One region of the Streptomyces sp. HUAS 31 genome, then DNA from elsewhere that is predicted to be linked to it. Evidence: riboswitches for the same ligand, from Rfam matches in the RefSeq annotation. Region 1 holds a riboswitch; each other region holds the start of a gene.
What was found. A riboswitch is a leader RNA that binds a small molecule or an ion and turns the genes downstream of it on or off. The one in region 1 is predicted to bind cyclic di-AMP.

Region 1 (9,559 bases):
ATTCGCCCGGCGGCTCGTTCAGCGCCATGTCGGCGATCTACGACACGATGCAGTTCGTCTCCTGCGACGTGGAGACGATCTGCCTGGGCCAGGCCGGGTCGAGCGGCGCCGTGCTGCTGGCGGCGGGCACTCCGGGCAAGCGGTTCGCGCTGCCGGGGGCTCGGGTGGTGATCCATCAGCCGGCGCTGACCGAGCCGATCGAGGGGCAGGCCAGTGATCTGGCGATCCAGGCCGCCGAGCTGACGCGGGTGCGGGCGCGGCTGGAGGAGATGCTCGCCCGGCACACCGGACGCGCCCGTGAGCAGGTGGCCGAGGACATCGAGCGGGACAAGGTCCTGACCGCCCAAGAGGCGCTGGAGTACGGACTGGTGGACCGGATCATCCCCAGCCGCAAGGAGACGCTCGCTCCGCCCACGGGGCGGTGACCGGCCGGTGCTGCCACCCGAATTGCCGCCGCTGCCCGCGCTGACGCGGGCGGAGGGCGAGTTGATCGACCGTTATCTTGACGTCGTGGACCTGCTCGGCCGGATCAACCCGGCGCACCACGGCGACACCTATCGCGGACTGCGGGCCGCCCAGGCGCTCGTGAGCAGGGCGGCCGAGCTGCGGGACGCGCTGGCGCTGATGCACCAGCGCGGTGAGACGGAGCTGCACGCTCCCACGCTGGCGCGTGCGTTGCGCGTGCTGGACGGAGAGCGCCGCACGGCTCGCGTCACGGTGCCCCCGCGCTCCGACAGTTGACGACCCCTGCAGCCGGATCCCGGGCGCCCCGGCCCATTGACGAGGCGTCCGGAACGGAGTTGAAACGGACCGAACGGCGTACCCCCTTTCGGCGTAGTCGGCCCTCCTGCCGTGCGGCCGTCAGGGTTGCGCAACAGGCATGAGCGGCAGACGGAATCACGCGCTCCGCCCCTGGTCCGGGACTCCTCGGGCATCTGGACACTCACCCGAACGGGGGGTCACCCACCCGAACGGGTGAGTGGTGAGTAACACCACAAACCCCCGATTCCGTTGGGTATTTCGCTCATCCGTGCGTCAAGATCCCTGTCTGACGACAAGCCCCCGCCACAGCGGCGGGGCGGTCCGGGCGGACGCCGAGTCCTGCCGCCGCCCGGATGACCGGTCGACAGGAGTGGATCGGCAGGAGTGGAGGACCCGAGCAAGACGGGTCGCCGGAGCGGACGTTCGTTCGAACCGAGCAGCCCTTGGGGTGAAGCCGCGGTAACGCGGCCGGGCAACTTCGCCAGCCCGAATCCGACAGGTCATCCTTCTCAGGCGGCTGACGAAGGGTTGCGCATGACTGCGCTCAATCGTGTCCCGTCGCTCATGGTCCGGGCCGGTACGGCTTCGGCCCTCACCATCGCCGCCGTGGGCGGCTCGATAGTGGCACCCGGCTTCACGTCCGAGGCCGAGGCAGCCACACCGGCGTCGAAGGCACTTCAGGTCGCGGCCTCCAAGAAGGGCTCCCCGTACCGGTGGGGCGCCACGGGCCCGAACCGGTTCGACTGCTCGGGGCTGACGCTCTACTCGTTCAAGAAGGCGGGCAAGAAGCTGCCCCGCACGGCTGCCCAGCAGTACAACAAGACCCGCCACATCTCCGCCAAGAACCGCAAGGCCGGGGACCTGGTGTTCTTCCACTCGGGGTCGTACGTCTACCACGTCGGCATCTACGCCGGGAAGGGAAAGATCTGGCACTCCCCGAAGACCGGGGACGTGGTCAAGCTGCAGAAGATCTGGACCAGGAGCGTCTGGTACGGCCGGGTCAAGTGACCTGCCCGGGGGCGGTGGCGGCACCCTGACGCGCCGTCACCGCTCTCGGGGCCTCACAGGGCGAGCAGCGGACCCGCGAGCAGGGCCGCGCCGAAGGCCGTCAGTGCGGCGCCGGTGGCGACCGTGACCGCACGTGCGGCGCGCGGCCGGCGCAGCCATCTGCCGAGCCGGTCCACCAGCAGGGCGACCACCTGGAACCACACCAGGGCGATCGCCAGCACGATCATGGCCAGCAGGAGAGTCCGGGGCAGGGCCGGAGCGCCCGCGGGCACGAACTGCGGCAGCACGCTGAGGAACGTGAGGGACGCCTTCGGGTTGAGGGCGTTGGTCACGAAGCCCTGCCGCAGTGGCCGGGCGGTGGACTCCGCACGCGTGTCCACGACTTCGGTGGGCCGCTGCCGCAGGGTCTGCACGCCCAGGTACAGCACATAGACGCCGCCGACCACCTGGAGCGCGCGGAACAGCGCCGGTACGGCGGCCAGGACCGCCGCCACGCCGACGACCGCCATCGTCACGTGCACCAGCAGCCCCGCCCCGATCCCGAGCGCACAGGCGATGCCCGCCCGGCGGGAGACGAGGGCGTTGCGTACGACGACGGTGAAGTCGGCCCCGGGCATGGCGACCAGGCCGGCGGAGACACCGGTGAAGGCGATGAGCTGAGCGTCCATGGACCCCAGCGTGCCGCCCGCCAGCCTTCAGTAGGTATTTCGAATATTCTGGCAATCCCTAAAGCACTTCTTAAGGCAGATGCGTGACCGAGGCGGAAGGAGGGCCGCATGTACGACCCGGTCCGGCTCGCCGCCCTGGTGGCGGTCGCGGAGGCGGGCTCGATCACCCGCGCCGCCGAACGGCTGGGGTACACCACGCCCGCGCTCTCCCAGCAGCTGGCCAAGCTGGAGCGCGAGGCGGGCACGGCCCTTCTGGTACGGCACCACAGGGGCACACGGCTGACGGGTGCGGGCGAGCTTCTGGTGGCCCGGGCGCGGCGGGTGCTCGACGAGCTGGACCGGGCCCGGCACGAACTCGCCCGGCTGACCGGCCTGTCCGGCGGCACCCTGCGCCTCGGCACCTTCCAGACGGCCGGCATCCATCTGCTGCCGCCGGCCCTGAGCGCCTTCCGCCGGGCGCATCCGGACGTGGAGCTGACGGTCGCCGACTACGAACCGTCGGCCGGTGTCGCCGCGGTGGCGGCGGGCGAGGTCGATCTGGCGCTGACGCACACCTACGAGCCCGCGGAACCGACCCCGCTGCCCGCATCCGTGGGCGTCGAGCCGGTCCTCGTCGAGGAACTGGTCCTGGTGTCCGCGCCGGGCCATGTGCTGACCAGCGGCGCCACGCGGCTGCCGCTGACCGAGCTGGCCGGGCAGCCGCTGATCAGCATGGCGCCGGACGCTCCGGCCCGGCGGGGTGTGGAGGCGGCGCTGACCGAGGCGGGGGCCATGCCGTCGGTGCTGGTGGCGACGCCGGGGTACCTGCTGGTGTGCGCCCTGGCCAGTGCGGGGCTCGGGGTCGCGGTCGTACCGGAGATGGTGGCGCGCACGTCGGTCGCTCCGGTGGGCGTGCGTGCGCTGGAGGGCGGGCGGTTGCGCCGTACGATCTCGGTCGCCTATCGCGGCGACGAGGCGGCTCCCGCCGCGGACGCCTTCCGGGCTCTGCTGCGCGGCACGTTCGCCCGCTCCGGGCAGCCGCTGCAGCCGTGAAGGGTCAGGACTCCTGCGGTCCCGCGGCGACGACCGGCTCGGCGGGGACCGTCCACGGCAGTTCGATGGAGACGGTCTTGCCGCCCTCGCGGGTGGGGCGCACTCTCAACTTGCCGCCGCATTCCGCGGTCAGCCAGCGGATGATCACCATGCCGCGTCCGTTGTCCTGCTGCACGGCGGCCGGCAGCCGCTTGGGGAATCGCGGATGGCTGTCGGTGACACCGATGCGCAGGTGTTCGTCACGGTCCAGCGCGAGGTCCACCGTGAAGGTGGGTGACTGGCCGAGGGTGTGCTGTACGGCGTTGGTGGTGAGTTCGGAGACGATCAGGCGGATGGTGTCGGCCACTTCCGTGTCCGGTGGCAGGCCCCATTCGGTGAGGGTGGTGAGCACGTAGGCCCGGGCCGCGGAGACCGAGGCGGGATCGCTCGGCAGAGTGACGGATGCTTCCAGGTGATCTGCCATGGCGACGTCGTCCCTTTCCCACGGGACCGTGGTCCGACACGGAGCGGATGGTTCGAGTACGGTCCCGGACTGGTGCTTCGTCGCCAGACTGCCATTACCGCACCCGTCACGGGTGGCGATCCACCAAGATATGCATATATCTGTCGCTCGAAGCGGTGAACTCTGCGACGGCAGAGCGTATTTGGGTGGCTCGGTTGGAGTAAGGAGTAGCCCATGCAGCACGGTCCCGCGGTACGCCGCCGGAAACTGGGCGCGGAACTGCGTGCGTTACGCACCGGGGCGGGGTTCACCAGCGGTGAGGCGGCCCGGCTGGCGGGCTGGCATCAATCCAAGGTGAGCCGGATCGAAACCGGCGCCAGCGGGGTGAAACCGGCCGATGTGCGGTTACTGCTCGACGTCTACGGCGTGGAGGACGCCCAACTGCGGGAATTGCTGGTGGTGTTGGCGGGCTCCGACGAGGGCGGTGGCCGGCATCACTGGTGGCACGCGTACCGCGGAGTACTGCCGCCGACGTACCGGGACTTCATCAGCCTGGAGTCCCAGGCGAGGGCGATGCGCACGCTGGAGACGTCGGTGGTACCCGGTCTGCTCCAGACGCCCGAGTACGCCCGGGCGGTGACCCGGGCCGCCGTCGGCGGGCTCGACGGCGACACCGACGACCGCCTCGACGCGCTGGTCGCGGTGCGGCTGGCCAGGCAGGACGTGCTGCGCGCGGATCCGCCGCTGAAGCTGAGCGCGGTGCTGGACGAGGCGGTGCTGCGCCGGGAGATCGGCGGGCCCGAGGTGATGGCGCGGCAGCTGAGCCGGCTGATGGAGGCCGCCCGACTGCCCCAAGTCCGCCTTCAGGTGCTGCCGTTCAGGGCCGGCGAGCATGTCGGCATCACTGGCCCTTTCGTTATCTTCTCATTTTCGAGCACTTCTGATCTGGATGTGGTTGTTCTCGACCACTTGACGAGTAGCCTCTACCTCGAACGGAAAGAAGACCTCCAGGCCTACACGGAGGCCTTCAACACCCTTCGGATCCACGCCCTTTCGCCCGAGGAATCGTTGGATTACATCGCCGCGCTAGGTGGCGGTGTGTAAGGAGGCACCATGACAGCAATGCCTCGGAACCTCATGTCCAGCACCGAACTGGCAGGTGCGCGGTGGTTGCGCAGCAGCTACAGCACCGGTGCGAACAACTGCGTCGAGACGGCACGGCCGCACTCCGGTCCCTGGACCGGGCTGCTCGCGGTGCGCGACTCCAAGGACCCGGCCGGCCCCGCGCTGCTCTTCTCCCCCGAGAGCTGGGCGGGTTTCACGGCCGCGCTCCAGTCCTGACCACCCTGACCGATCAGATCAACCCTGATCGATTCTGATCAGTTCCATCCGATGTGCGAGCAGGGCCGTGTCACGCCGACTCATGGTCGTGTCTCGCCGATCACTCGAACAGCGCGCTCGATCTCGGCCTCGGAGAGGTCCGCGCGGGCGGTCAGCCTCAGCCGTGAGATGCCGTCGGGAACGGAGGGAGGACGGAAACAGCCCACGGCGAGGCCCGCCGCACGGCACTCGGCCGCCCAGCGCACGGCCTTCTCCGGGGACGGGGCGCGCACGGAGACGACGGCGGCGTCCGGACGTACCGCCTCCAGACCCTCGGCGGTCAGCCGTGCGTGGAGTTCACGTGCCACCGCACCCGCCCGCGCCGCCCGCTCCGGTTCACGGCGCAGCAGCCTGAGCGCCGCCAGGGCCGCGCCCGTGGACGCCGGGGCGAGACCCGTGTCGAAGATGAACGTCCGCGCGGTGTTGACGAGATGCTCGATCACCCGCGCGGGGCCGAGGACGGCGCCGCCCTGGCTGCCGAGGGACTTGGACAGCGTGACGGTGACGACGACGTCGTCCGCCCCCGCGAGCCCGGCCGCCCACGCCGCGCCGCGCCCGCCGTCACCCAGGACGCCCAGGCCGTGGGCGTCGTCGACCAGTAGCCCGGCGCCGCGCTCCCGGCACGCCTCGGCGTACTCGGCCAGCGGGGCCGCGTCGCCGTCGACGGAGAAGACGGTGTCGGACACGACGACCGCCGTGCCCTCGTGCGTGTGCAGGGCCTTGCGTACCGCCTCCGGCTCGGAGTGCGGGACGACCTGGGTGGTGCCCCTGGCCAGTCGGCAGCCGTCGATGAGCGAGGCGTGGTTGCCGGCGTCCGACACGATCAGCGAGCCGTGCGGCGCCAGCGCGGTGACCGCGGCGAGGTTGGCCGCGTAGCCCGACGAGAGGACCAGCGCCGCCTCGAAGCCGCAGAAGTCGGCCAGCTCGCGCTCCAGCTCGGCGTGCAGCTGCGTCGTGCCCGTGACGAGCCGGGAGCCGGTCGCGCCGCCGCCCCAGGTGCGCGAGGCACGCGCCGCGCCCTCGGTGACCTCCGAATGGCGGGCCAGGCCCAGATAGTCGTTGCTCGCGAGATCGAGGAGCGGTGATACGGCGGGCCGGGGGCGCAGGGTCCGTACGAGCCCGGCGCGGCGGCGCAGCTCCGCCTGCTCGTCGATCCAGCCGAACGCCATGGTTCCTCCGGGGCTTTGGTGAGCGGTACACAGACGTCGCTTTTGTAGGCAGTGGACAGACCCTAGCCGTACGGCGGCCCGCCCACGGTGTGGCAATACCCACACATCGAAACGACAGGGTTGTGCAAACTCACCTTGGCTCGGACGCCCTCCGTACGTCAGGATCAGCTTCCATGGACCTGCTGAACACGCTGGTGGACAAGGGGCTTCGGCGCGAGCTGCCGACCCGCGAGGAAGCCTTGGCCGTCCTCGCCACTTCCGACGACGACCTGCTCGATGTGGTGGCCGCGGCCGGCAAGGTGCGCCGGCACTGGTTCGGCCGACGGGTGAAACTCAACTATCTGGTCAACCTGAAGTCGGGCCTGTGCCCCGAGGACTGCTCCTACTGTTCGCAGCGCCTCGGCTCCACCACCGGCATCCTGAAGTACACCTGGCTCAAGCCGGACCAGGCCTCCCAGGCTGCCGCCGCCGGATTGGCGGGTGGCGCCAAGCGGGTGTGTCTGGTGGCGTCCGGGCGCGGCCCGACCGACCGCGACGTGGACCGGGTCTCCGAGACCATCAAGGCCATCAAGGACCAGAACGAGGGCGTCGAGGTGTGCGCCTGCCTCGGCCTGCTGTCCGACGGCCAGGCGGAGCGGCTGCGCGACGCGGGCGCCGACGCGTACAACCACAACCTCAACACGTCCGAGGGGACGTACGGGGACATCACGACCACGCACACCTACGCCGACCGCGTCGACACCGTGCAGAAGGCGCACGGGGCCGGGCTGTCCGCGTGCTCCGGTCTCATCGCCGGCATGGGCGAGAGCGACGAGGACCTGGTCGACGTCGTCTACTCGCTGCGCGAGCTGGACCCGGACTCGGTGCCGGTCAACTTCCTGATCCCGGTCGAGGGCACCCCGCTGGCCAAGGAGTGGAACCTCACCCCGCAGCGGTGCCTGAGGATCCTGGCGATGGTGCGGTTCGTCTGTCCGGACGTCGAGGTGCGCATCGCCGGTGGCCGCGAGGTCCACCTGCGCACCATGCAGCCGCTGGCCCTGAACCTGGCCAACTCGATCTTCCTCGGTGACTACCTCACGACCGAGGGCCAGGCGGGCAAGGCCGACCTGGAGATGATCGCCGACGCCGGCTTCGAGGTGGAGGGCACCGACCAGGTGACCCTGCCGGAGCACCGGACGGAGACGGCCGGGGGCGGCTGCGGGTCGCACGAGGCCGCGGGCTGCGGGTCGCACGAGAGCGCCGGGTGCGGGTCGCACGAAGGTGGCGGTGTGTGCGGTACGGCCGCTGCCACCACCGGTGCCGTCGCCGCTCCGGCCGGCGAGCCGCGCACCGACCTGGTCGCCGTACGCCGCCGGGGCGCCGGAACGGACCTCGCGCCCAATGCCTGACCCGCTCACCGTGCCCGGCCTGACCGTGCCCGAGCTGCTGGAACTCGACCGGCGGCATGTGTGGCACCCGTACGGCCCCATGCCCGGCCGCAGCGAACCGCTCGTCGTGGAGTCGGCGAGCGGGGTGCGGCTGAAGCTCGCGGACGGCTCGGGTGAACTGGTCGACGGCATGTCGTCCTGGTGGTCGGCGATCCACGGCTACAACCACCCGGTGCTCAACGAGGCCGTGCAGCAGCAGCTGGCGCGGATGAGCCATGTGATGTTCGGCGGGCTCACCCACGAGCCCGCCGTACGCCTGGCGAAGCTCCTTGTCGACATGTCTCCGGATGGTCTGGAGCATGTGTTCCTCGCCGACTCCGGTTCCGTGTCGGTCGAGGTCGCGGTCAAGATGTGCCTCCAGTACTGGCGTTCGCTGGGCCGTCCCGGCAAGCAGCGCCTGCTGACCTGGCGCGGCGGCTATCACGGGGACACCTGGCAGCCGATGTCGGTGTGCGATCCCGAGGGCGGCATGCACGAGCTGTGGACCGGCGTGCTCCAGCGCCAGGTGTTCGCGGACCCGCCGCCGGCCGAGTACGACGAGTCGTACGCCGAGCATCTGCGGTCGCTGATCGAGCGGCACGCCGACGAACTGGCGGCGGTCGTCGTCGAGCCGGTCGTGCAGGGCGCGGGCGGGATGCGGTTCCACTCCCCCGCGTATCTGCGGGTGCTGCGCGAGGCGTGCGACGCGCACGACGTGCTGCTGGTGTTCGACGAGATCGCCACCGGGTTCGGCCGCTCCGGTGCGCTGTTCGCGGCGGACCACGCGGCGGTGACGCCGGACGTGATGTGCGTGGGCAAGGCGCTGACCGGCGGCTATCTGACGATGGCGGCCACGCTGTGCACCGCCCGTGTGGCCGACGGCATCTCGCGCGGCGAGGTGCCGGTGCTCGCCCACGGCCCGACCTTCATGGGCAACCCGCTGGCGGCCGCGGTGGCCTGCGCCTCGATCGAGCTGCTGCTCGGGCAGGACTGGCAGGCCGAGGTCAAGCGGATCGAGACGGGTCTGCGGGAAGGACTGGCGCCCGCGTCGGACCTTCCGGGCGTGAAGGACGTACGCGTCCTCGGCGCCATCGGGGTCGTCCAGCTGGACCACGAGGTGGACATGCGGGCGGCGACGGCGGCCGCCGTGCGCGAGGGCGTGTGGCTGCGGCCGTTCCGCGACCTCATCTACACGATGCCGCCGTACGTCACGGGCGACGCGGACGTCGCACGGATCGCCCGCGCGGTGTGCGCGGCGGCGCGGGAGGGCTGACATGCCGGTACTGGTGATCACGGGCACGGGCACGGAGGTCGGCAAGACCGTCACGACCGCCGCGGTCGCCGCGGCGGCGCGGGGCGCGGGGCGGTCGGTGGCCGTGCTGAAGGCCGCGCAGACGGGCGTACGGCCCGACGAGGACGGCGACGCGCAGGAGGTCGCGCGCCTCGCGGGCCCGGTGACGACAGCCGAACTCGCGCGCTACCCCGACCCGTTGGCCCCGGCGACGGCCGCCCGTCGGGCCGGTCGGGCGGCGGTGCGCCCGCACGAGATCGCGGAGGCCGCCGCCAAGCTGGCCGCCGAGCACGACCTGGTGCTGGTGGAGGGAGCGGGCGGTCTCCTCGTCCGCTTCGACGAATCGGGCGGCACCCTGGCGGACGCGGCCGAGCTGATGGCGGCGCCGGTCCTGGTGGTCG
Region 2 (9,559 bases), 4.3 Mb from region 1:
AGCTGGCCCTTCCCGCACCGGGCTGCCGTACGCACTTCGTGAGCTTCTGGAGCGACCTCGACCATCTGATGGACCCGCTGGAGACGGCCTGCATCGACCACCCGGACCTGCTGGCGCAGAACGTCCGAGTGAGCGGCGTCGGCCACCTCGCCCTGCCGGTGCACCCGGCAGTCGCGACCGGGATCCGGCAGGCCCTCGACGCCACCCGCACCGGAGCCGCAACCGTCGCCCAGGCCGACGGCATGACGGTGGCGTAACCACCCCGCCGCCACCCGTCGCCACCCCGCGAACAGCCTCGGCACAGCCCGAGCACAGCGGTCCGACATCGAACAATCTTCGAACACAAGGCCAACATCGCGCCCGCAGTCCGCCAAAACACGGCCGAATGCCCGTTTCCTTCGCGCGCGAAACCTGCCGAAGATTGTCGTGCCCGCGTACTGCCGGGTACAGTCGCCGCACTGCTCTGGCAGCCCCTGTAGTCGAGGCGAGAGAGAAGTTGGTGAACGATCGTCACCCGTCTGGGACCATGACGTCTCCGACTCCGGCTCCCGACGCCGCCTCGGCGCATTACGCGCCGTACGGCACGCAGGAAGCCCATTACGGTGACTCCACCACCTACGGCACCTACGACGCCACAGGTTTTGCGACCGCCGGTCACGCAGCACCGACCTTCGACGCGGACCCCCTGTTCGGCAGCCTCCCGGGCGACGGCACGGGCACCGGCACCGGCACGTACGACGCCACCCAGTGGTCCACGGGCAGCCACCACACCGCGCACTACGACGCCTACGCGGCCCAGCATCAGGCCGCCTACGACACCGGCGCGTACGAGACCGCGGCCTGGGGCACCGACCACGAGCGGCTCGCCTTCGTCCCGCAGCAGGCCAACGGCCATGACGTCTCCGGCCAGTGGGACGCGAACGCCTGGCTCCAGCCCGACCAGACGGCCGCCCCCCAGCCCGACCAGACCCAGAACTGGGCATGGGGCACGGCAGCCTTCGACACCGGGGCGTACGACGCCACCCAGTGGAACTCCGACGGCAGCACGACGCAGACGACCGGCGACTTCGAGCCGTCAGCAGAATCCTTCGACCAGCAGGCGACCGCGCACTTCGACCAGATCGAGCACGGCACCGCCGCGGGTTACGACGAGCACACGCAGTACGACGAACACGCGGCCTACGAAGAGCACACGGGCTACGACGAGCACGTCTCGTACGAGGACCACACGGCCTCCTACGACGAGCACACTCAGTACGACAACGCCCCGTACGCCGACGAGGCCCAGCACGAAGCCGAGTTGACGTCCACCGGCGAACTCCCCGCCGTGGCCCCTCTCCTCGACGACCAGGAGGAGACCACTCCGGCCCCCTCCCCCCGCGCCGGCTCCCGCAGCGGAGCGCGCTCCCGTCGTCGTACGCCCCCGAAGCGCTCCGCGCTGCTGACGATCGCCGTCCCCTCCGCCTGCGTCATGGGCGTCGCGGGGATCGCCGCCGCCTCCGTCGGCAACCTGACCGACGACAAGGACGCGTCCACGCTCGCCTCCGAGGGCGACGCCGTGAAGCCGTCCACCGCGAACAACAAGCTGGACACCCAGCTCGAGAGCCTCTCCGCAGGCGCCGACGACTTCGCCGACCGGGCCAGCCGTACCCAGGAGCGCATCGACCTCAAGGCGCAGCAGGCGGCCGAGAAGCGCAAGGCCGCCGAGGAGGCCGCCCGCAAGGAGCGGCTGCGTCCGAAGTTCGCGGTTCCGGTCGCGCAGCACGGCCTCAGCGCCTACTTCGGCCAGTCCGGCATCAACTGGATGTCCGTGCACACCGGGATCGACTTCCCGGTCTCGTACGGCACGACGGTGATGGCCGCGACCGACGGCACCGTCCGCACACAGTGGAACAGCGCCTACGGCAACATGATGATCGTGACCGCGAAGGACGGCACGGAGACGTGGTACTGCCACCTCTCCAGCTACCGCGTCGCCTCCGGCACGACGGTCAAGGCCGGCGACCCGATCGCGTACTCCGGCAACTCCGGCAACTCGACGGGCCCGCACCTGCACTTCGAGGTCCGGCCCGGCGGCGGCTCGGCGATAGACCCGCTGTCCTGGCTGCGCAGCCACGGGGTCGACCCGTCGTAAGCAAGGCCACCGCCTGAACACGCGCCCCCGCCCTGCAAACGGCAGCGGGGGCGCACTTGTCGGAACAGCCGCTAGAGCTTCTCCACCGGCGCGTACCGCAGCAGCAGCCGCTTCGGCTTGGTGTCCCCGAAGTCGATCGTCGCCTCGGCGTTCGCGCCCGTGCCCTTCACACCCGTCACCGTGCCGAGCCCGAACTGGTCGTGCGTGACACGGTCGCCGACGGCGAGCTGGACGACCGGCTTCTCGGAGGTGCGGCGCGTGGCGAAGCCGGACGCGCCCGACGCCGAGGAACGCGAGCGGGACGACGACAGCGAGGCGGCGACCCCGGACACGGGCCCGGAGGAGACCGGCGCGGTCGCCCCGGTGCGCTTCCAGTCCACGTGCGCCGCCGGGATCTCCTCCAGGAAGCGGGACGGCGGGTTGTACGACGGCTGCCCCCACGCGCTGCGCATCGCCGAGCGCGTCAGATACAGCCGCTCACGCGCGCGCGTGATGCCGACGTACGCGAGCCGCCGCTCCTCCTCCAGCTCCTTGTTCTGGCCGAGGGCGCGCATGTGCGGGAAGACGCCGTCCTCCATGCCGGTGAGGAAGACGACCGGGAACTCCAGGCCCTTGGCGGTGTGGAGGGTCATCAGGGTGATGACGCCGGAGCCGTCCTCCTCCTCGTCCGGGATCTGGTCGGAGTCGGCGACGAGCGCGACCCGCTCCAGGAACTCGGAGAGCCCGCCGACGGCCTCGCCCTCACCCGTCTCCTGCTCGAACTCCAGGGCGACGGCCGCGAGTTCCTGAAGGTTCTCGATACGGGTCTCGTCCTGCGGATCCGTCGAAGCCTGCAACTCGGCCAGATAGCCGGTCCGTTCGAGGACCGCCTCCAGGACGGTCGCCGGTCCGGCACCGGACTCGACGATCGTACGGAGCTCCTCCATCAGCGTGTTGAACCGCTTGACGGCGTTGGTGGACCGCGCGGCCATGCCGTACGCCTCGTCGACGCGCTTCAGCGCCTGCGGGAAGCTGATCTTCTCCCGCTGCGACAGCGCGTCGATCATCGCCTCGGCCCGATCGCCGATGCCCCGCTTGGGCACGTTCAGGATGCGCCGCAGCGGTACGGAGTCCTCGGGGTTGGCCAGCACCCGCAGGTAGGCCAGGACGTCCCGGACCTCCTTGCGCTCGTAGAAGCGGACCCCGCCGACGACCTTGTAGGGCAGCCCGACGCGGATGAAGATCTCCTCGAAGACACGGGACTGGGCGTTCGTCCGGTAGAAGACGGCGACGTCGCCGGCCTTCGCGTCACCCGCGTCCGTCAGTCGGTCTATCTCCTCGGCGACGAACTGCGCCTCGTCGTGCTCGGTGTCCGCGACATAGCCGGTGATGCGCGCGCCCGCGCCCGCGTTGGTCCACAGGTTCTTGGGGCGGCGGGACTCGTTGCGCTCGATGACGGCGTTGGCGGCGGTCAGGATCGTCTGCGTGGAGCGGTAGTTCTGCTCCAGCAGGATCGTCGTCGCGTCCGGGTAGTCCTCCTCGAACTGGAGGATGTTGCGGATGGTGGCGCCCCGGAAGGCGTAGATCGACTGGTCGGCGTCACCCACCACGCACAGCTCGGCGGGCGGGACGTCGTGCGAGCTCGGCGGCACGTCGACGGGGTGCTCGCCGGTCCCGACGAGCTCGCGCACCAGCGTGTACTGGGCGTGGTTGGTGTCCTGGTACTCGTCCACCAGCACATGGCGGAAGCGCCGGCGGTAGTGCTCGGCGACGTCCGGGAAGGCGCGCAGCAGGTTGACCGTCGTCATGATCAGGTCGTCGAAGTCGAGGGCGTTGGCCTCCCGCAACCGCGACTGGTACAGGGCGTACGCCTGCGCGAGGGTCTTCTCGAAGCCGTCGGTCGCCTGGGCGGCGAAGTCCTCCTCGTCGATCAGCTCGTTCTTCAGGTTGCTGATCTTGGCGCTGAAGGACTTGGGCGGATACCGCTTGGGATCGAGATCGAGATCCCGGCAGACGAGGGCCATGAGCCGCTTGCTGTCGGCGGCGTCGTAGATCGAGAAAGAAGACGTGAACCCGAGCTTCTTGCTCTCCCGCCGCAGGATGCGCACGCACGCGCTGTGGAAGGTCATCACCCACATCGCGTTGGCGCGCGGGCCGACGAGCTGCTCGACACGCTCCTTCATCTCGCCCGCGGCCTTGTTGGTGAAGGTGATCGCGAGGATCTGCCCCGGATGCACGTTCCGCTCGGCGAGGAGGTGGGCGATGCGGTGGGTGAGCACACGCGTCTTGCCGGACCCGGCGCCGGCCACGATGAGCAGCGGGGTGCCGGAGTGGACGACGGCGGCACGCTGGTTGTCGTTCAGCCCCTCCAGCAGCGCCGCGGCGTCGATGACCGGCCGCGGGGCGCCGTCGCGGTAGTGGCCGTCCCGGTCCGGTGGCACGTCGAACTTCCCACCGAACAGATCGTCCGGAACCGGTTCCGGAGCGTGGTCGTCCTCGGGCGGCTGCGGGTGCTCTTCCTCGTGGGCCCGAGGGGCCTGGAGGTCCGCCAGGAAGCTGTCGTCAAAGAGGCTGCTCATCGCTCTCCGAGTCTAGGCCGCCCCACTGACAGCCCGCCCCCACCCTCGAAACTTCCCCGCCGCGAAACCCCGACGATCACCCTCCAAACCCCTCCCTCACCCCCAGCAACCACCCCACCACAACCCGCAACCAGCCACCCCAGACAACCACCTAAACTCCCAAATCAACCCACTCACACCCACCGCCCCCAAAACCCCGCACGTCTCCCGAACCGACCACCGCCCGCAACGTTTGGGGCCAAGGTCACGAAAATGTATCGGGCATATCGAACATCAACCTTCACAGGGGCCACACGAGTTGGCTACCGTGCCGGGCAGGCCGTACGACCCCCACCGGCGAACGACGCCGGGCCGCACGGCCTCCGCCGAGTCCGGCACGCCTCACGGCGACCGGAGCCGGGGACCCACCGAACTTGGGGTGAATCGGCCCGACTTCCCTCGCGGGGACAGGCCGTAGGGCAACCCTTCCGAACCACCCGCCCGAACCCGACAGCTAACTCGGTAGGCGGAATATGGAAGGAGTCGCCTCCCTTGGCGTCGCACCGCAAGTCGCGTCCCGCCGGTACGCGCGTAGCAGGCATACGCACCCCTGCCCTCGCCACGGCAGCCCTCACGTCCGTGGCCCTGCTGTCCCAGACGGCCAACGCCAGCCCGTCGACGGACGACAAGCCCAGCCTCGAAGAGGTCGAGAAGAAGGTCGACGACCTCTACCGCCAAGCGGAGTCGGCAACCGAGAAGTACAACTCGGCCAAGGACAAGACCACGAAGCAGCGCAAGCGCGTCGACACCCTCCTCGACGACGTCGCCAAGCGCACCCAGAAGCTCAACGAAGCCCGCGAGGAACTCGGCCGCAACGCAGCCGCCCAGTACCGCACCGGCGCCGCGGCCCCCGACACGGCGACCTTCCTCCTGGCGGACAACCCGCAGGACTACTTCGACCAGACCCAGCTGATGGACCGTATGACCGGCCGTCAGAAGGAGTCGGTCGACGACTACTTCACCCAGCAGTCCGAGACGATGGAGAAGCGCCGGGAGGCCACCCAGAGCCTCGAGACGCTCACCGACTCGCAGAACGACCTCAAGTCGGCCAAGGCCACCGTCCAGCAGAAGCTCTCCGACGCGCGTGAGCTCCTCTCGAAGCTGACGGCCGAGGAGAAGGCCCGCCTCGCCGCGATCGAGAAGCGCAAGCAGGAGGAGGCCGCCCGCAAGGCCGCGGACCTGGCCCGCCAGCAGGCAGAGGCCGAGCGCCAACGCCAGGAGGAGTCGGCCGCCGCCCAGCAGCAGGAGAGCACCCGGCCTCCGGCGGACTCGGGCACCTCGGACTCATCCTCCGCGGACTCCTCGTACGCCACCAAGGCCGAGAAGACCCTGGCCTTCGCCCGCTCCCAGATCGGCAAGCCGTACGTCTGGGGCGCCACCGGCCCCGACTCCTACGACTGCTCGGGCCTCACCCAGGCCGCCTGGAAGGCCGCCGGCGTCGACATCCCCCGAGTCACCTACGACCAGGTCAACGCCGGCACCACGGTCCCCCTCTCCAGCGCCCAGCCCGGCGACCTGGTCTTCTTCTACGACGACGTCACCCACGTGGGCATCTACATCGGCAACGGCATGATGATCCACGCCCCCAAGCCCGGCGCGTACGTCCGCGAGGAGTCGATCTACTACGACGGCGAGTCGTCGATCCACAGCGTGGTCCGCCCGGCCTGACAGGAACGGACGCTTCCCCGGCGGCACCCGCACCCGCGTACGGCGGCAAGGGGACGTGCCGGGGGGTGTCCGCCCGCAGCGGCGGGCGTCAACAAACAGCACCCTTCTGAGGCCGGGCAACCGCCCGACCGAGGACGGACACCCCCCGGCACGGCCCCGACCCACCCCCCACCCGCAGGCGCTACGCGAACCCCCACCCATCCCGCACAGGCCGCCGCAGGCACCACAACCGAACCACCCCGACACAGGACGATTTCCCGACACCCCCGAGCGCGCCCCACGGCCATCCCCCACCCCGCTCCATAGCATCGCCCCATGTCCGGCCCCACGACCCCCACCTCCCCCCTCCACACCCGGTGGTCGCAGCGACCCCCCACAGCCGGCGCCGCGGTCATGGCCACCGGCATCCTCTCGGTAGCCCTGCACCAGACGGACTACGAGACCCTCTCCCGCATCGCCCTGGCCCTCGCCTGCACGGTCTGGCTGGCCCTGGCCGCCGACTTCACCGTCCGCTTCCTCCAGGACCGCGAAAGATGGCTGAAAGAGGCGGCCACCCCCGCCGCCCTCACCGCCATCGCCGCGACGACAGTCCTCGGCACCCGATTCACCGCCCTCGGCTGGGTGACCCTCGCCGAGGCCCTCCTGGCCCTGGCCACCGTGCTCTGGCCGATGCTCCTGCTCACCGTCCTGCGCCACTGGCGCCGCCAGATGCCCGGCGCGATCTTCCTGGGCTGCGTGGCCACAGAGGGCCTGGCGGTACTGGGCGCCACACTCGCCGCCGCCGAGACCACGGCATGGCTCGCCCACATGGCACTCGTGTTCTTCTGGCTCGGCCTGGTCCTCTACGTCGTGGCCCTGCCCCGCTTCGACCGGCGCCAGCTCGCCCGAGGCGCCGGCGACCAGTGGGTGGCGGGCGGCGCCCTCGCCATCTCCGCACTGGCCGGCTCGAAGCTGCTCGCCGCCGACAGCCCCGCCCTCTACCTCTGGAACGACGACGACTACGGCGTCCTGCGCACGGTGACCGTCGCCCTGCTCGTACTCGACATCGCCTGGTACGCCCTCCTGCTCCTCACCGAGTTCGCCTGGCCGCGCCTGCACTACGACGTTCGCCGCTGGGCCACGGTGTTCCCGATGGGCATGACGGCAGCGGCGACACTCTCCGTCGGCACCACCCTGGACGCCTCATGGCTGAAGTACCCGGGCGAGGCACTGATGTGGGCCGCGATCGCGGCCTGGCTGGCGGTCACGGCGGGCGCGGCCTGGAGCTACACGCGCCTCGGCACTCGCCGCGGCACCGACGTCACGTCCACAGCACGGCGATGAAGACGTTCGCCATGGCCAGCAGTCCCACCAGCCCGAACAGCCGCTTGTCCACGGTCTCCTCGTCCCGCTTCACATAGACGAGCCCGAGGATCACGACCAGCAGCGCCAGCTTCACACCGATCTTGATGTTGTTGACGGACTGATCGTCCGCCTGGTTCAGGCCGACGAGGATCACCCCGGTGACCAGCATGGTCAACGCACCGTGCAGCATCGCGGGCACGAACCGGGCGGTGCCCTGCCCCATCGCCTTCATCTGCGTGAAGAACCCACCGAGCAGCGCGGCGATACCGATGATGTGCAGCCCGACGAACAAATGGATGAGTACGTCCATGGGCCCGGAGCCTAACCACCACGAAAATCCCACCCGACACCGCCCCACATCCCTCCCGCCCTTCCCACAACCCTCCTCCACGCCCCTCCCTCACCCCGCATATATGCGCGCCATAGCACTCCGCCACCCTCAGCCACCCCCAAACCGCCACTTCGGTCAGCACAGAGCGTGAACCAGGCGTCCCCATCCCGGGATCACGCTCACTTACGGTCACCATCGGTCCGCTCCCAGCACTTCCGCACAACCCGTCACCGACCCGACACGGTGAGGTTTAGCGTCCTTCACCAGGTGACCGGCTCCCCACCGCCGCCCGGGCCAGGGGCGGCAGTCGGACACCACCGCCGAGAAAAGTCCGGCGGCGGCCCGCTCCCCCTGTGCGGGCCGCCGCCGGACGCGTGACCCGCCCCGTGCGGTCGTACGTCCGCTCCCCCCGGGCGGCTCGTGCACCCGCCGTTCCTCCGGGGTGGAGTACGTCCCGGCGCCGCCCTGGCGGACGTACGGGACGTGGCGGGCGGACGAAAGGACGTGCAGTCCACGTGGCAGCGCACCGAAAACCCCGTCAGCGCTCGGCCGGCGGCAATACGGCCCGCACGGCATGGACGATCGCGCTGGCGGGCGCGGCGACGGCGACCGGCTTCGACGGGACCGGGCACGCCGAGCCGCAGCTGACACCGGCACAGGTGAAGGCCAAGGTGGACAAGCTGTACCAGGAGGCGGAGGCCGCCACCGAGAAGTACAACGGCGCCAAGGAGCAGGCGGACGCGGGCCGGCAGCGGATCAGGAACCTCCAGGACCAGGCCGCCCGCAAGACGGAGAAGCTCAACTCGGCGCGGGAAGCGCTCGGTTCGATGGCGGCGGCGCAGTACCGCGACGGCGGGCTCGACCCGGCTCTCCAGCTCGCCCTCTCCGAGGATCCCGACCGCTACCTGGACGGCGCCGAGTTCGCCGAACGCGCCGGCAACCGGCAGGCCTCATCCGTGGCGAGCGTCCGCAAGCAGCTCCGCGAGATCGAGCAGCTGCGAGGCGCCGCCCACGTCGAACTGACCTCGCTGAAGTCCCGCCAGGCCGAGCTGAAGCGGCACAAGAAGACGATCACCGGCAAGCTGGACTCTGCCCGGGACCTGCTGACCCAACTGACCGCCGAGGAGCAGGCCCGCCTCGACGATCGCGCCACCCGCTTCTCGACCGGCGCCCGCGACGCCCTGGCCTCGCCCGGTTCCGCCACCGCCCAGGCCCCCAACGCCCGCGCGGCGGCCGCCGTCTCCTACGCCTACGCCAAACTCGGCAGCCCCTACGTCTGGGGCGCGACCGGCCCCAACGCCTTCGACTGCTCCGGCCTCACGCAGGCCGCGTACCGAGAGGCCGGCGTCTCCCTGCCCCGCACGACCTACGCCCAGATCGACGCGGGCCGTCGCGTCTCGCGCTCCGAACTGCTCCCGGGCGACCTGGTGTTCTTCTACTCCGGCATCAGCCACGTGGGCCTGTACATCGGCAACGGCCAGATGA
Region 3 (9,559 bases), 6.8 Mb from region 1:
CGCCACGCGCGTGTGCCCCTCGGGAGACAGGTGGAGCCGGTCGTCGTCCCAGGCGCGGCGGTCCTGAACGGTCTTCAGGGACCACAGGTCGAGCACCGGGCAGCCGTACCGGTCGGCGATGGCGCGCACATGTCCGTTGTACGTGGCGATCTTGCCGCGCAGATGCTTCAGCACGGGCACGCCACGGGTGTCGAAGCCGGTCGTCACCATGACGGTGCCGACGGCCGAGGTGAGCCGGACGATCGCCCGCTCGAAGCGCTCGGCGACCTCGTCGGGGTCGGTTCCGGGTCGGATGATGTCGTTGCCGCCCGCAGAGAACGAGACCAGGTCCGGGGCCAGTTCGGCGGCCTTCGGAAGCTGGTTCTCGATGATCTGGTCGAGCAGTTTGCCGCGTACGGCGAGGTTGGTGTAGTCGAAGTCGCCCTCGGGGCGCCGGTCCGCGAGCAGGACCGCGAACCGGTCGGCCCAGCCGACGAACGCGCCGTCGGGGCCGGGGTCGCCGACGCCCTCGGTGAAGCTGTCCCCCACCGCAACGTACGACCCGATCACTGCACTGCTGTCACTCTTCGAATCGTCTGCCACATCGGCCCATGATTCACCTTCGAATGTGACCTACGCGACCGTAGGAAAGGGTTGACGATCGGTGAGATAAGCCACTCCTAAAGTGTTCACCAAACGTGGAATAACCCTTTGAACAGGGGTGTTGTGGGCGCAACATGCCGAAGGCCGGACCCGGGGATCGGGGTCCGGCCTTCGGCCGCGTGTCAGGCAGGTGGTTCTGGCGTGGCGCCGCGTCAGCCGATGGCGACACCCTTGGCGCGCAGGTAGGCGACCGGGTCCACGTCCGAGCCGTAGTCCGGCGTGGTGCGGATCTCGAAGTGCAGGTGCGGGCCGGTGACGTTGCCGGTCGCACCGGAGAGGCCGATCTGCTGGCCCGCGGTCACCGTCTGGCCGCTGGAGACCGAGAGCGAGGACAGGTGGGCGTACTGGGCGTAGTAGCCGTCGGCGAGCTGGATGACGACCTGGTTGCCGTACGCGCCGCCCCAGCCGGCCGAGACGACGGTGCCCGCGCCGACCGCCTTCAGCGGGGTGCCGGTGGCGGCGGCGAAGTCGACGCCGGTGTGGTAACCGCTGGACCACATGCTGCCCGCGACCTTGTAGCCGGTGCCGAGGGAGGCGCCGGACAGCGGGGCGGAGAAGCCGTTGACGGTGCTGGTGGTCTCGGCGGCCGCGGTCGCCTTCTTGGGCGCGGCGGGCTTCGCGGCGGACGAGTCCTTCGCGGACGACTTGGACGCCGAAGAGGGCTTGGAGGGCGACGACTTGGGGGCGGTCGTCGCGGCCTTCTTGCCGCCGATGGCGAGCTTGAGGCCCGGGTGGATCAGCGACGGGTCGGAGCCGACGGCCTCACGGTTGTCGGCGTAGAGCTTCTTCCAGCCACCGCTGACGTTCTGCTCGTCGGCGATCTTCGAAAGGTAATCGCCGACCTTCACCGAATAGGTCCGCACGTCCGTCTTCTTCTGGGCGACCTTCTTGTCGGCGGCCTTCTGGCCGGCGACCGGAAGGGACTGAACGGCCTTTTCCGAAACGGACTGCGAGGGAGCGGCGTGGGCGCCGGTGGCTCCCATGAGCGGAAGAGCGAGAGCGGCGCCACCGGTTCCGGCGACGGCTATGGAGCGGGTGAAGCGCAGGGACTTCGGACGGCGATGCTTACCCTTCGCGGGCATGACGAATTCCTCTCCGGCGCCTGCGAGGTGAGCTGTCGGGTGCGGGCTGGAGATGCCCGGCCGCGCCATGGCGCGACTTGACCCCTAGCCGTTCCGGAGACCGGAACAGGCGGTTGTACCTGTGGGTCCCCCGCTCCTGCCGTGCACGGGTGAGTTTGCGCGGAATCCGAGCGGCGGCAGGATTGGGCGTCCGTCCGGATTGGTGGCGAACGTAAGCGAGGAAGACGCATGGGAACAAGTGAGAGGTTCCGTCCGAATGCGTTCCTGTTGATCCCTTGTGGGAATTAGCCGTCACCGTGCGTGAAATATGAGGGCGTCGCCCGACTCAAAGCCCCTTGAAAAGCCTATGAATTACGTGGACATGACGGGCGACGCACCGTCACGGCTATGACGCTCCTCACGTGACACTGCTCCAGCTTTCTTTATTGCAGAGCGAGTTGGAATGAAGGTGCCAATTCGGACAGATCGCCTAGATGCGACGGAGTCGAATAACCATCGCATCAAGGTCGCCCTTCAGGTTGGCGCGCAGTCCGTGATGCACCAGTACGGCCCCTCGGTGAATTTCGCCCGTTTCAAGGCATTCATACGCAGCTGTCGGATCCAGACCACGCAGCCGGAGCGCCGGGAGGGGCTCGCCGTAGCTCTGCGCCTGGAGCCAGGCCAAGACGACCGTTTCGTCCCCGAGCACGTACTGCACCGCACTCAGCCCGCCCCGCGGGGGCCGCAACCGGTACAGGTCGCCGCGCTGCACCAGGGGCCGGATCTCCTTGTAGAGCGCCACCCACTCCCCGGCCTCGGCGAGCTCCTCCTCGGTCCACCGCGCGAGGTCGCCGCCGACACCGAGCACCCCGGCCATCGCGCTCACGAACCGGAAGCGCAGCGAGCTGGCACGGTGGTTGAGCATGGCGTTCGGGCTGTCGGTGACCCAGGCGGCCATGGCCCGGGCCGGATGGATCTGGCTGAAGCCGTGCTGGATGGCGAGCCGGTCGAGCGGGTCGGTGTTGTCCGAGGTCCACACCTGGTCCGTACGGCCGAGCACACCGAGGTCGATGCGCCCGCCGCCGCCCGAGCAGGACTCGAAGGCGACGCCGGGGTGAGCGGCGCGCAGCCGGTCCAGCAGGTCGTACAGGGCATGCACATGGTCGACCCACAGGCGCTGCGGATACGCCTCACCGGGCCAGCCGGCATCGCTGAAGCAGCGGTTGAAGTCCCACTTCACATAGTCGATCAGAGCACTGGAGAGCAGCCCGTCGAGCCGCTCCCAGAGGTACTCCCGGACGTCGTCGCGGGCCAGGTTCAGCACGAGCTGATTGCGAAATTCCGTACGCTTTCGTCCCGATTGGTACTGAACCCAATCAGGATGTGCGCGATACAGCTCGCTGTCCGGATTGACCATTTCTGGTTCGACCCAGATGCCGAACTGCATGCCGAGCGCGTGCACGTACTCGGCGAGCGGCTTGAGGCCGGAGGGGAAGCGGTCGGGGTTGGGCGTCCAGTCACCGAGCCCGGCGCGGTCGCTGGTGCGCGTCCCGAACCAGCCGTCGTCCACCACGAACAGCTCGACGCCGATGGCCGCGGCCCGCCGCGCGAGGAGGCTCTGCTGCTCCTCGGAGATGTCGAACTCGGTCGCCTCCCAGGAGTTGAACAGCACCGGCCGGTCCCGGTCTGCGTCCGGGATCACATACGCGCGCTGGTACGCGTGCCAGGCGCGGCTCGCCCCGCCGAAGCCGCCGTCGCTCCAGAGGCCGGCGAAGACGGGCGTGGTGAAGGACTCCCCCGCGGCCAGCCGCAGCAGGCCAGAGTCGTCGTGACCGGCGCCGCCGGTGACCTGCACGCGCGCGTCCGGGAGTTGGGCAACGGCTATCCGCCAGGACCCGGACCAGCCGAGGGCGCAGCCGTAGACCTCGCCGCGTTCCTCGGTGGCGTCCGCATCGAGCGCGACCCACGGCAGATGCTGGTGTCCGGTGTGGCCGCGGCGGCTGCCGATGACCTTCTCGCCGTAGGTGAGCGGGGCCCGCGCAAGCCGTGACTCGGCGCCCCAGCGGCCGTGCAGCTGGGACAGCCGCCAGCCCTCCCGCTCGGGCAGGGTCCAGGCCGCCGAGTCGGCGCGCAGCAGCTCCAGGGCGGCTCCCTGGTTGTCCAGGGTCACCCAGCGCTCGACGACGTCCCCGCGCATCCGGTAGTGCAGCGTGACGTTCAGTCCGCCGTCACGGAAGCGCAACCGCAGTTCGTCACCCTCGGACTCGTGGCGCTCGAAGCTCCACTCGGTGCCGCGCCGCTCGTCGGTGCGCACGGACAGGGCGGGCCGTACGAAGCGGGGGCCGCCCTCGACGGGGTACTCCTCGCGTCCGTCGAGCGGGGACTCGAAGGGCCAGTACTCCGGCAGCGGGCGCACGGCGAGCGCCTCGGCGTCGGCGAGTCCGATCCGCGGTCCCCAGTGGAGGTGCAGCAGTTCGTCGCCGTCGGTCAGGTGGAGGGCGTAACTGCTGGTCGGCCCGGAGAGGAGCCACGTACGGCCGTTGTCGGAGATCCCCAGCATCAAGCCCCCACAGAGACGAACGGGTGCGATCAAGTACCAACATCATCAAGGGCCGCGAGGCTCCGAGGCAACGCCTGTGGACAACTCATTGCCCCAGGAATCCATGTCGTATGGTCGAGAGCGCACCCCGTCGGCCGCATCGCCGAGCCGCGCCGCCGGGACTGACTGGGAGGAGCCCCCGTGACGCAGCAGATCCCGTCGACCGAGCCCGAATTGGCGGGCGTTCGCAACTTCCGTGATGTGGGCGGCCTGCCCACCGTGGACGGACGACGGGTGCGGCACGGAGTGCTGTTCCGCAGCGGCCACCTCGCGCACGCGACGACCGAGGACGCAGACTTCCTCGGCGCGCTGGGGCTGCACACGATCTTCGACTTCCGCAACGCCGCCGACCAGAAGCTCGAAGGACCGGACGTCGAGCTGCCGGGCGTGCGCAACGTCAACCTGCCGCTCTCCGACCCGGCGGACGGCGCGGAGTTCTGGAAGATGGTCCGGGACGGCGACCTCGACCAGCTGCGCGGGATCCTGTCGGACGGCAAGGGCGCGAACCGGATGATCGTCTCCTACCGCTCGATCATCAAGGAGCGCACCGGTGAACACTCCCAGGTGCTGCACTCCCTCGCCGAGGACAGCGTCCCGGCGCTTATGCACTGCGCGGCCGGCAAGGACCGCGCGGGCCTGTCCATCGCCGTGACGCTGCTGGCCCTCGGCGTCGAGCGTGAGGCGATCGTCGCCGACTACCTGGAGTCCAACGCCAAGCACCGCCGCTACAAGGTGCGGCGCAGCGCCAGCGACGCCTCCGCCTACTCGCCGGAGGTCATGGAGCTGCTCAGCCCGCTGTTCGACGCGCGGGCCGAGTATCTGACGGCTGCCTTCGAGACCATCGAGGACACGTGGGGCGGCGTCGACACCTACCTGGAGCAGGGCCTGCGGCTGAGCCCCGAGTCCCGGGACCGGCTGCGCGAGCGGCTGCTCGACTGACGCGCCCGGCCTACTTCGCGCCCGCCTCGAACAGGAAGTAGATGAAGGCGGCGAAGACGTGCCCCACCGCGATGTAGATGATGAGCCGCACCCACAGGGCACGCGGGAACTTCTCCTCCATGTCGCTCATGGCGTCTCTCCAGGGGTGGGGCCCAGGCACAGGGTGGCCGTGGGGCTCTGCAACAGGGTGTGGACGAACAGCAGCTCGACCCCGCCCGGGTCCAGGGCGGCGATGCGGTGCGGGGTGAGCGAATCGAAGTGCGCGCTGTCTCCGGGCGCGAGCCGGTGCGTGGTGTCCCCGAGGCGCAGCCGCAGCCGCCCTTCGAGGACGTAGAGCCACTCCTCGCCGGGATGCACCCGCACGATGTCGCCCTGCGAGCCGTGCGGCACATGGACGCGCAGGGCCTGCATTCCGCGTCCGGGCGCGCCGGCCTGCCAGTACGTCCAGCCGCCGGCGGCGGTCGGTTCCATATCGGCGGCGCGCACCACGGCGTCCCGGTCGGCGGCCGACTCGCCGAGCAGCTCGGAAACCGTCGTACCGTAGATGCGGGCGAGCGCGAGCAGCATCGGCAGCGAGGGCTGGCGTTGCCCGGTCTCCAGCCGGGAGAGGTGGGCCGGTGACAGCCCGGCGGAGCGGGCCGCGGCCTCCAGGGTGAGGGCGGCGCGCCGACGCAGGGCCCGGAGCTGGGGCGCGACGACGGGGAGCGCCTCGGCCGGCACTTCCGCCTCGCCCTCGGGCGAGGTCTCGGGAGAGCTCATGCTCCCCATTCAGCCGCAGGTTTGCCTCTGCGGCAAATTTCTTGCCTCAGAGGCAAAACCGGCGGAACGCGAGCTGAGAGCCCGACCGGGCGCTCACGGGCCTACCGGACCCGCACCGGCACCCGACCGGACCGCAAGGCCCTACCGGACCCGCGGCGTGCGTGCCCTCACCGGTTGGCGACCGCCTGCTTGATCAACGTCTTGCCGAAGTCCCACATCAGCCCGCCGCCGCTGTGCGCGTCGTCCATCACCTCGGTGAAGGCGTCGACGAACCGGTCCACCTCCCGCTCGCCGATGATCAGCGGCGGGATCAGCTTGATCACCTCCAGGTGATCGCCGGAGACCTGGGTGAGGATCCGGTGCCTGCGCAGCAGCGGGACGACGACCATCTGCGCGAACAGTCCCTTGCGGGCGGCCTGGAGCATGGTCCAGCGGCCGCGCAGCTTCAGCGAGTCGGGACGGCCGAACTCGATGCCGATCATCAGGCCACGGCCTCGGACGTCGGCGAGCAGCTCGTACTTGCCGACCAGCGCCGCGAGCCGGGACCGCAGCTGCTCCCCGGTCGCCCTCGCGTTCGCGACGATCTGCTCGTTCTCCATGACGGACAGCACGGCGAGCCCGGCCGCCATGGCCTGCGCGTTGGACCCGAAGCTCGCCGAGTGCACGAGCACCCGGTCCATGGACGAGTAGACCCTCTTGAAGATCCAGTCCTTGCCGAGGGTGGCCCCCACCGGCACATAGCCCCCGGAGAGCGCCTTGGCGACGCACACCAGGTCCGGCTCGACGCCCTCCTCGTGCTGGTAGGCGTAGAAGTCACCGGTGCGGCCGAGGCCCGTCTGCACCTCGTCGGCGATGAGCAGCGCCTTGTGCTTGTGCAGCAGCTCCTGGGCGGCCCGCAGATAGCCGGGCGGGGCCTCGTGCACGCCCTTGCCCTGGATCGGTTCGACGATCAGGGCGGCTACGTCGCCCTTCTTGAGCTCCCGGGCCAGGGCGTCGAGATCGCCGAGCGGCACGGCCGTGTCCGGCAGCAGCGGGGCGAAGCCGTCCCGGAAGCCGGACTCGCCGTTGACGGACAGGGAGCCCGTGGTCAGCCCGTGGAAGGCGTGATCGCAGTACAGCACCCGCGGCCTGCCCGTGACGAAGCGTGCGAACTTCAGCGCGGTCTCCACCGCCTCCGTCCCGCTGTTGCCGAAGAACACCCGGTCCAGGTGCGGGCTGTGGGTGAGGAGCCGCTCCGCCAGCAGCCCGGGCAGCGGCTGGCAGTCGAAGCGGGTCAGGTCGGCGAGCTGGGCGTCGAGGACGTCGTGCAGCGCCTTGCGGACGACGGGGTGGTGGCGCCCCAGGCCCATCACCCCGAACCCGGCGAGCATGTCCAGGTGGTCCTCGCCGTCCGCGTCCCAGAAGTGGGCGCCCTCGGCCCGGTCGTAGACCTTGTCGAAGCCGATGGTGTGCAGCATGCGCGGGAGCTGGTGGTTCAGGTACTTCGTGTGCAGCTCGTAGCGCTCGGCTCCGCGCTCGGCGAGGAGCCTGCCGAGGTCGAACTCGCTCGTCATTCGGCTTTCTCCTTGACCGGCACGACGGTACGACCGTCGTGGCTCCCCTCGGCCCGCACCGCGTCGGCCACGCTCTCCTCGGCCTCCTTGAGAGCGAGGCTCGCACTGATCCGGCCGGCGACCTCGACGGGCGTGAGGCCGATGTCCGCGAGCACCTCGCCCCGCTTGGCGTGCGCGAGGAACTGCTCCGGGATGCCGAACCGCCGCACCGGTACGTCGACGTCGGCGTCGCCCAGGGCCAGCGCCACGGCGGAGCCCACCCCGGAGGAGCGGCTGTTGTCCTCGACGACGGCCACCAGCCGGTGCTGCGCGGCGAGGGGCGCGAGCGCGGGGTCGACGGGTTTCACCCACCGCGGGTCGACGACGGTGCAGTTGATGCCGCGGGCCCGGAGCAGCTCGGCCGCCTGGAGGCACACCGGGGCCATCACACCGACGGCGACGAGCAGGACGTCCGGCTCGCCTGCGTCCCGGTGCAGCACGTCCAGCCCGCCCACCCGGTCCACCGCCGGGATCGACGGGCCGACCGACTCCTTGGGGAACCGCACGAGTGTGGGCGCGTCGTCGCAGGCCACGGCCTCGCGCAGCTGGGCCCGCAGCTGGTCGGCGTCGCGCGGCGCGGCGATCCGCAGGCCAGGGACGACCTGGAGGATCGACATGTCCCACATGCCGTTGTGGGAGGCGCCGTCGACGCCCGTGACGCCGGCCCGGTCCAGCACGAACGTCACTCCGCAGCGGTGCAGCGCGACGTCCATGAGGAGCTGGTCGAAGGCACGGTTCAGGAACGTGGCGTAGACGGCGACGACCGGGTGCAGCCCGCCCGTCGCGAGGCCCGCCGCGGACACGGCCGCGTGCTGCTCGGCGATCCCGACGTCCCAGACCCGGTCGGGGAACCGTTCGGCGAACCTGCCGAGCCCGACGGGGTGCAGCATGGCCGCCGTGATCGCCACGACGTCCTCCCGCTCCTCGCCGATCCGCACGATCTCCTCGCCGAACACCGACGTCCAGGACGGCCCGCCCGACGGCGCGAGCGGCTCACAGGTCAGGGGGTCCATCACGCCGACGGTGTGGAAGTGGTCCTCCTCATGGGCGAGGGCGGGTTCGTAGCCGCGCCCCTTCTCCGTGAGGCAGTGGATCAGCACGGGTCCGTGGAACCGTTTCGCCCGCCTGAGCGCGGACTCGACGGCCCCGATGTCGTGCCCGTCGATCGGGCCGACGTACTTCAGTCCCAGGTCCTCGAAGAGCCCCTGCGGCGCGAACGCGTCCTTGAAGCCCTTCTTCGCGCCGTGCAGGGCCTCGTAGACGGTGTTGCCGACGACGGGCGTGCGCTGCAGCACTTCCTTGCCCCAGGCCAGGACCCGCTCGTAGCTGTCCGTGGTGCGCAGGGTGGCCAGGTGGTTGGCGAGCCCCCCGATGGTCGGCGCGTACGAGCGCTCGTTGTCGTTGACGACGATGATCAGCGGCCGGTCCTTGGCCGCCGCGATGTTGTTCAGCGCCTCCCAGGCCATGCCGCCGGTCAGCGCCCCGTCGCCGATCACCGCGACGACGTGCCCCTTCTCCCCCTGCACCTGACGGGCCTTGGCGAGCCCGTCGGCCCAGCCGAGCGCCGTGGAGGCGTGGCTGTTCTCGACGATGTCGTGCTCGGACTCCTCGCGCGAGGGGTAGCCGGACAGGCCGCCCTTGCCGCGCAGCTTGGAGAAGTCCTGGCGTCCCGTCAGCAGCTTGTGCACATAGCTCTGGTGACCGGTGTCCCAGACGATGCGGTCGACCGGCGACTCGAAGACCCGGTGGAGCGCGATGGACAGTTCCACCACGCCCAGGTTGGGCCCGAGGTGTCCGCCGGTCCTGGCGACCGCGTGCACCAGGAACTCCCGGATCTCGTCGGACAGTTCACCGAGTTCCGCCTCGGACAGCGCCTTCAGGTCGCGTGGTCCCCGGATGCTCTCCAGAATCGTCACGCTCGGGCCCCCTCTCGGTCCGTGCCTTGCTTCAACTCACAGTCACTGCCG

Region 2: linked by a shared signal. The riboswitch ahead of PGH47_RS25920 (C40 family peptidase) and the one ahead of PGH47_RS06125 (C40 family peptidase) in region 1 are both predicted to bind cyclic di-AMP.
Region 3: linked by a shared signal. The riboswitch ahead of PGH47_RS36630 (peptidoglycan DD-metalloendopeptidase family protein) and the one ahead of PGH47_RS06125 (C40 family peptidase) in region 1 are both predicted to bind cyclic di-AMP.

Annotation. Positions count from the first base shown of each region.
Region 1 covers NZ_CP116353.1:1,435,565-1,445,123, forward strand. Annotated here, with positions in the region: gene PGH47_RS06115 (ATP-dependent Clp protease proteolytic subunit) at 1-425, shown strand, start outside; gene PGH47_RS06120 (hypothetical protein) at 433-741, shown strand; cyclic di-AMP (ydaO/yuaA leader) riboswitch at 1,161-1,293, shown strand; gene PGH47_RS06125 (C40 family peptidase) at 1,297-1,770, shown strand; gene PGH47_RS06130 (LysE family translocator) at 1,824-2,438, opposite strand; gene PGH47_RS06135 (LysR family transcriptional regulator) at 2,547-3,470, shown strand; gene PGH47_RS06140 (ATP-binding protein) at 3,475-3,933, opposite strand; gene PGH47_RS06145 (helix-turn-helix domain-containing protein) at 4,147-5,016, shown strand; gene PGH47_RS06150 (DUF397 domain-containing protein) at 5,026-5,253, shown strand; gene PGH47_RS06155 (8-amino-7-oxononanoate synthase) at 5,334-6,461, opposite strand; gene bioB (biotin synthase BioB) at 6,635-7,849, shown strand; gene PGH47_RS06165 (adenosylmethionine--8-amino-7-oxononanoate transaminase) at 7,842-9,140, shown strand; gene bioD (dethiobiotin synthase) at 9,142-9,559, shown strand, end outside.
Region 2 covers NZ_CP116353.1:5,770,931-5,780,489, reverse strand. Annotated here, with positions in the region: gene PGH47_RS25935 (esterase/lipase family protein) at 1-257, shown strand, start outside; gene PGH47_RS25930 (M23 family metallopeptidase) at 527-2,134, shown strand; gene pcrA (DNA helicase PcrA) at 2,206-4,692, opposite strand; cyclic di-AMP (ydaO/yuaA leader) riboswitch at 5,046-5,215, shown strand; gene PGH47_RS25920 (C40 family peptidase) at 5,224-6,399, shown strand; gene PGH47_RS25915 (tellurite resistance/C4-dicarboxylate transporter family protein) at 6,715-7,722, shown strand; gene PGH47_RS25910 (hypothetical protein) at 7,700-8,053, opposite strand; gene PGH47_RS25905 (C40 family peptidase) at 8,590-9,559, shown strand, end outside.
Region 3 covers NZ_CP116353.1:8,273,195-8,282,753, reverse strand. Annotated here, with positions in the region: gene PGH47_RS36635 (SGNH/GDSL hydrolase family protein) at 1-549, opposite strand, end outside; gene PGH47_RS36630 (peptidoglycan DD-metalloendopeptidase family protein) at 795-1,724, opposite strand; cyclic di-AMP (ydaO/yuaA leader) riboswitch at 1,729-1,894, opposite strand; gene PGH47_RS36625 (alpha-galactosidase) at 2,194-4,263, opposite strand; gene PGH47_RS36620 (tyrosine-protein phosphatase) at 4,444-5,241, shown strand; gene PGH47_RS36615 (DUF6126 family protein) at 5,252-5,371, opposite strand; gene PGH47_RS36610 (helix-turn-helix domain-containing protein) at 5,368-6,000, opposite strand; gene PGH47_RS36605 (aspartate aminotransferase family protein) at 6,168-7,553, opposite strand; gene dxs (1-deoxy-D-xylulose-5-phosphate synthase) at 7,550-9,508, opposite strand; gene ispG (flavodoxin-dependent (E)-4-hydroxy-3-methylbut-2-enyl-diphosphate synthase) at 9,540-9,559, opposite strand, start outside.